Regions from separate parts of the Streptomyces sp. NPDC039462 genome, predicted to be linked through region 2. Evidence: predicted binding sites of a transcription regulator. Region 2 holds the regulator's gene; the other holds the start of a gene.
The links. The regulator HspR, encoded in region 2, represses chaperone genes until heat shock. The targets are predictions, from matches to a motif close to TTGAGNNNNNNNNNCTCAA.
Positions count from the first base shown of each region.

Region 1: a site for HspR is predicted at 1,968-1,986, ahead of lon (endopeptidase La). Genes of this name have one in related genera too.

Region 1 is NZ_JBVKAO010000002.1:527,743-531,149, forward strand. It holds gene lon (endopeptidase La) at 1-1,945, opposite strand, end outside; gene ACZ7LU_RS13030 (methyltransferase) at 2,185-3,189, shown strand.
Region 2 is NZ_JBVKAO010000004.1:422,218-425,624, reverse strand. It holds gene ACZ7LU_RS24300 (helix-turn-helix transcriptional regulator) at 1-389, shown strand, start outside; gene ACZ7LU_RS24295 (hypothetical protein) at 586-1,098, opposite strand; gene ACZ7LU_RS24290 (heat shock protein transcriptional repressor HspR) at 1,202-1,657, opposite strand; gene dnaJ (molecular chaperone DnaJ) at 1,662-2,852, opposite strand; gene grpE (nucleotide exchange factor GrpE) at 2,886-3,407, opposite strand, start outside.

The DNA of each region.
Region 1 (3,407 bases), on a different contig from region 2:
TGAGCCCCGTGGCGCCGGTCTCCGGGTCGGCGAGCGACGCCTCCACGAACAGCACGTCGCCGCCGGCCCCGGTGACCGCGAGCCCGGTCGCCACGCCCGGCACCGCCGTGCGCCGCTCGGCCGGGTCCTGGGCGGACTCGGGCACGTGCCGCGGCCGGCCGAGCAGGCCGCGCAGGTCCTCGTCGGTGACGGTGAACGGCAGCTCCCTGTCGCCCAGTTCGTGCTGGGCCGCGACCTTGCGGAGCAGCCGCGCGACGGAGCGCTCCAGGTTGCGGACGCCCGCCTCGCGCGTGTACTCACCGGCGAGCTTGCGCAGCGCGCTCTCGTCGAGGGTGACCTCGTCCTCCGCCAGGCCGGCCCGCTCCAGCTGGCGCGGGAGCAGGTGGTCGCGGGCGATGACGACCTTCTCGTCCTCGGTGTAGCCGTCGAGGCGGACGAGCTCCATGCGGTCGAGCAGCGCCTCGGGGATGGCTTCGAGGACGTTCGCCGTGGCGAGGAAGACGACGTCGCTGAGGTCGAGCTCGACCTCCAGGTAGTGGTCGCGGAAGGTGTGGTTCTGCGCCGGGTCGAGGACTTCGAGGAGGGCGGCGGCCGGGTCGCCCCGGAAGTCCGAGCCGACCTTGTCGATCTCGTCGAGGAGCACCACCGGGTTCATCGACCCGGCCTCCTTGATGGCCCGCACGATGCGTCCGGGCAGCGCCCCCACGTACGTACGGCGGTGGCCGCGGATCTCCGCCTCGTCCCGTACGCCGCCGAGCGCGACCCGCACGAACTTGCGGCCCATGGCGTGCGCGACGGACTCGCCGAGCGAGGTCTTGCCGACGCCGGGCGGGCCGACGAGGGCGAGGACGGCGCCGCCGCGGCGCCCGCCGACGACTCCGAGGCCGCGGTCGGCACGGCGCTTGCGCACCGCGAGGTACTCGGTGATGCGCTCCTTCACGTCCTCCAGGCCCGCGTGCTCGGCGTCGAGGACGCGCTGGGCGCCCTTGATGTCGTACTCGTCCTCGGTGCGTTCGTTCCACGGCAGTTCGAGGACGGTGTCCAGCCAGGTGCGGATCCAGGAGCCCTCGGGCGACTGGTCGCTCGCGCGCTCCAGCTTGTCGACCTCCTTGAGGGCGGCCTCGCGGACCTTCTCGGGGAGGTCGGCGGCCTCGACGCGGGCGCGGTAGTCGTCGGACTCCTCCGCCGCGTCCTTGCTGTCGCCGTTGAGCTCGCGCAGCTCCTTGCGGACGGCGTCGAGCTGGCGGCGCAGCAGGAACTCGCGCTGCTGCTTGTCCACGCCTTCCTGTACGTCCTTGGCGATGGACTCGGCGACGTCCTGCTCGGCGAGGTGCTCGCGCAGCTGCTCGGTGGCGAGCCTGAGGCGCGCGACGGCGTCCTCGGTCTCCAGGAGCTCGACCTTCTGCTGGGTGGTCAGGAACGGCGAGTAGCCGGAATTGTCGGCGAGCGCGGAGACGTCGTCGATCTGGGTGACGCGGTCGACGACCTGCCAGGCGCCGCGCTTCTTCAGCCAGCTGGTGGCGAGCGCCTTGTACTCCTTGACGAGCTCGGTGACGGCGCCCGGCAGGGGGTCGGGCACGGTGTCGTCGAGCTGCACTCCCTCGACCCAGAGGGCGGCGCCGGGACCGGTCGTGCCCGCGCCGATGCGGACGCGGCTCCGGCCGCGGATGAGGGCGCCGGGGTCGCCGTCGGAGAGCCGCCCGACCTGCTCGACGGTGCCGAGGACACCGGTCGCGGCGTACGTCCCGTCGATGCGCGGAACAAGCAGCACCTTCGGCTTGCTGTCGCCACTGGAGCGGGCCGCGGCCTGGGCGGCCTCCACCGCGGCGCGCACATCGGCGTCGGACAGGTCGAACGGAACCACCATGCCGGGCAGGACCACCTCGTCGTCGAGCGGCAGCACAGGCAGAGTGAGCGGTGTGTACGAGGTGGACTCAGTAGCCATGATCTCCCCTTCGGCATTCAAGTTGAGCTGTATCGACTCAATGGTTATGAGCGCCGAGTTGTTCCCCGGGGCGTGTTCGCTCTAAGCGATCACGCAAAAAGCGGCTCCGCCCATGGCTCGTTTCCGGTCGCCCGTCCCCCGCGTACCGTTCCCTCCCGGCCGTCCCCCTGGGACCGTGGACACTCCGACTCCCACGGAGGGGATCCAAGGTGGACACACCCGAGAACGGTGACGGCGGCATGCGGGACGTGACCTGGCAGCTCGCGGACCACGCACTGGGGCATCTCTTCTCGGCGGCGCTGCGCACGGCGGCGCTCTGCCGGGTGGCCGACCATCTGGCGGCGGGGCCGCGCACCGCCGAGCAACTGGCCGAGCCGACCGGCACCCACGCCGGGCACCTCCGCCGCGTCCTGCGCTATCTCGCCACGCGCGGCGTCTTCCGTGAGGACGGGGCGGGCGCGTTCCACCTGACCCCGCTCGCGAACGCACTCCGCACCGACGTGCCCGACTCGCTGCACCCGGCGGTCGTGATGCTGACCGACCAGGCGTTCTGGCGGACCTCCGCGGGTCTTGAGGAGACGGTCCGCCAGGCCGGCCCGTCCTTCGAACGGGTCTTCGGCAAGCCGTTCTTCGCGTATCTGGCCGAGGACGCCGAGCTGCGGGAGCTCTTCGACAGCGGCATGGCGTCACTGTCGGGTCCGGTCGACGCGGTGATCGCCGGGACGTACCCCTTCCCGGAGAAGGGCACCGTGGTGGACGTCGGCGGCGGCCGCGGCGGACTGCTGCGCGCGGTCCTGCGCGGGCGGCCCGGCCTGACGGGTGTCCTCTACGACCAGGTGCCCGCGGTGAGCACGCACCTCCTGGGCGGCGACGAGGAGCTGCGCGGCAGATGGCGGGCCGAGTCCGGGGACTTCTTCGCCGAGGTGCCCCAGGGCGGCGACATCTACGTCCTCAAACACGTCCTGCACGACTGGCCGGACGCGGACTGCGAGCGGATCCTGCGCAACTGCCGCGCGGCGATGGCACCGGACGCACGCCTCCTGATCGTCGACTGCGTCCTGCCGTCCGGCAACGAACCGCACATCGGCAAGACCCTGGACGTGGCGATGGCAGCGATCGTGGACGGCCAGGAGCGCACGGAGGACGAGTTCGCAGCACTGCTCGTCCGGGCGGGACTGCGCCTGACGCGCATTCTGCCGACGGACGCGTTCCCGTCGATCGTGGAGGCGGTAGCGGCCGCCTGACACGACGACGACACGAAGCTCCACCCAGGGGTGCGGGGCGCCGCCCGGGCAACGGCGCGAAGTCCCACCCAGGGGCGCGGGGAACTGCGCGCTCAGCCACCCCCGAGCGGCAGCCGACGGCGAGACAGGCAGCGGCCAACGGCATCCGACGCTCGGGGCGCCGACCGGGCGACGGCACGAAGCCCCACCCAGGGGCGCGGGGAACTGCGCGCTCAGCC
Region 2 (3,407 bases):
TCGACGAGGTCACCGACCGGCTCTTCGTCTTCGACCGGACCGTCGCGTTCATCCCGGCGAGCAAGGACCGCAGCGTCGCCCTCGAACTCCGCCACCCCGCCCTCGTCGAGTACTTCGCCACCACCTTCTGGCGACTGTGGCGCATGGCCACCCCCATGTGGCCGCAAGCGGCTCCCCAGCCGTCCGAGAACGGCATCACCGCCCGCCAGCACGCCATCGCCGGCCTCCTCGTGGAAGGCCTCACCGACGCCGAGATCGCCGAGCGCCTCGGCATGAACGTCCGCACCGCCCGCGTCCACATCGCCAAGCTGGCGGCCACCCTCGGCAGCAACAGCCGCGCCCAGCTCGGCTTCCTGATCGCCCGGTCGGGGATCCTCGACCGGGGATGACTCGTCCGGTTCCGGGTGCCTTGTGCCTTCTTGTTCCCTCCTCAGCTCACTGCACCGCAACAAGATGGCGCTACCGCCCACCCCGCCCCGCCCTGCAAGCTGGGGGCAGCGGCGGGGGCAGCTGGCAGGCCCCCTCCCGCTTCCCCCGAGCGCCCCGGCCGACTGCTCCCCCGTAGCCGACCGGGGCGCTCTCACGTCACGCCAGGGGGCTGCCCCACTCGCGCAACAACTCCACCCGCTGTGCCGCCCGCGGCGACCCGCCCTCATGGCGGCGGCCCCAGTCGGACATCGCCGTCAGGGCGGTGAGGAGGGTCCCCGCGCCTTCCGTGAGGCGGGCGAGGAGGGCGCGCGAGAGGTCGTACTCCGTACGGGAGTAACCGACCGCCGCCGCCGTGTACGCCGTCAGCTCCGTCTCCTCGCCCTCGGCGTCCGTGAGACGCACCGTCATCGTCGGAGCCTCGTCGCTGCCGCCGAGGCCGACCGTGAGCGCCAGGTCGACCACCGCGCCCACCTGCCGCTTCAGGGACTTCACCGGGACGTCGTCGACGGTCAGCGCGCGCACGTCCTCCCACGGCCACATGCCGGACTGCTTGTCGCCGAGGGCCAGTACGCCCTCCGGCGTCAGCCGCACCCCGGGAGCGAGCCCGGCCGGCTTCGCCCCCACGTACACATCGCCCTCGGCGATCCAGAACAGGCCCACCATGGCCATCGTCAGCTCAACTCCCCGCACCCGTACACACCGAAGCGGGGCCGGGAGGTCACCACCTCCCGGCCCCGCTTCAGGGTACTCAGACGTCCTCAGACCATGAGGTCTACTGCTCGGTCGTCCGCTTCGGCCGCCACACCACCAGCGCGCTCGCCTGCTGCACGTCCTGGTAGGGGACGAGGTCGCGGCGGTACGAGGCGTGCACCGCCGCTTCGCGCTGCTGCATCGCCGCGGCGGCGCCGTCCACGGCCGCGGAGAGCTCCGCGACCCGCGACTGGAGCGCCGCGACCTGGTTCTCCAGCTCGATGATGCGCTTGATGCCCGCGAGGTTGATGCCCTCTTCCTGCGACAGCTGCTGCACCGTGCGGAGCAGCTCGATGTCGCGGGCGGAATAGCGTCGGCCGCGGCCCGCCGTGCGGTCCGGGGAGACCAGACCCAGGCGGTCGTACTGCCGCAGGGTCTGCGGGTGCAGACCGCTCAGCTGGGCGGCCACCGAGATGACGTACACGGGTGTCTCGTCGGTGAGTTGGTACGGATTATGACGACGGCCGACCCTATCCATGGGGTCACGCTCCCTTCGCGGCCTGGAACAGTTCTGCCCGCGGGTCGTCGCCCGCAGTCGCCTTGCGGTAGGACTCCAGGGCTTCCTTCGCCGAGTCCGACAGGGATGTCGGGACCGACACCTCCACCGTCACGAGCAGGTCGCCCCGGGTGCCGTCCTTGCGGACCGCGCCCTTTCCGCGGGCCCGCATCGTACGACCGTTCGGCGTGCCGGCGGGGAGCTTCAGGGTGACGGGCGGCCCACCCAGGGTGGGCACCTTCACCTCGCCGCCCAGCGTCGCCTCCGGGTACGTCACCGGAACCGTGACCGTGAGGTTGTCGCCCTTGCGGCCGAAGACGGGGTGGCTGTCGACGTGCACGACCACGTACAGATCGCCTGCCGGGCCGCCCCGCTCACCGGGCGCGCCCTTGCCGCGCAGGCGGATGCGCTGCCCGTCCGAGACACCGGCCGGGATCCGCACCTGCATGGTGCGCGACGACTTGGCGCGGCCGCTGCCGCCGCAGACCTCGCAGGGGTCCTGGGCGATCAGCCCACGGCCCTTGCAGTCCATGCACGGGTCGGTGAGGGAGAACCCTCCGCCACCGCCCCGCGAGACCTGGCCCGTGCCGACGCAGGTCGGGCACACGCGCGGCGTGCCGTTCTTGTCGCCGGTGCCGGAGCACGCCTTGCAGGCGGCCTGGGAGGACATGCGGAGCGGCACGGTCGCGCCGTCCACCGCCTCCGTGAAACTGAGCGTGACCTCGGACTCGATGTCCTGGCCGCGCCTCGGCTGCGTACGCGTGCCGGCTCCGGCACCCGCGCCGCCGCGGTTGAACAGGCCCCCGAAGACGTCACCGAGACCGCCGCCGAAGCCGCCGGCCGCTCCACCGCCACCCGGGCCGCCGCCTCCGAAGAGGTCGCCCAGGTCGAAGTTGAACGAGCCGCCGCCGGCTCCGGGGCCCTGCCGGAATCCACCGTTGCCGAAGAGAGCACGCGCTTCGTCGTACTCCTTGCGCTTCTTGGGGTCCCCGAGGACGTCGTTCGCCTCGGAGATCTCCTTGAAGCGCTCCTCCGCCTTGGTGTTGCCCTTGTTGGCGTCCGGGTGGTTCTCGCGGGCGAGCTTCCGGTACGCCTTCTTGATCTCGGCTTCGGTGGCGTCCTTGGGGACGCCGAGGACCTTGTAGTAGTCCTTCTCGATGAAGTCCTTGGTGCTCATCCCCGACGTCCCTCCTCACTCATGTCGTTGCCGTCAGCCCTCGTCCGGGCCACCGGTCTCCTTCTCGTCGGCCTTCTCCGCGCTCGCGGAGCCGTCGGGCTCCTCGCCCTTGACCGTCTGCGCGCCGGGCTGCGGCTCGGCGACGGCCACCCGCGCGGGGCGGATGGTGCGCTCGCCGATCCGGTACCCCGGCTGCAGGATCGCGACGCAGGTCGTCTCGGTGACGTCCGGTGCGTAGCTGTGCATCAGGGCTTCGTGGATCGTCGGGTCGAAGGGCTCGCCCTCCTTGCCGAACTGCTGAAGGCCCATCTTGGCGACGACGGTCTCGAGGGACTCGGCCACCGACTTGAAGCCGCCCACCAGCTCGCCGTGCTCACGGGCGCGGCCGATGTCGTCGAGGGTGGGGAGGAGCTCGGAGAGGAGGTTCGCCGAGGCGATCTCCTTCACCGTCACCTTGTCCCGCTCCACCCGACGGCGGTAGTTCTGGTACTCGGCCTGCAGCCGCTGGAGGTCGCCGGTGCGCTCGTCGAGCGCGGTGCGGACCTGGTCCAGCTG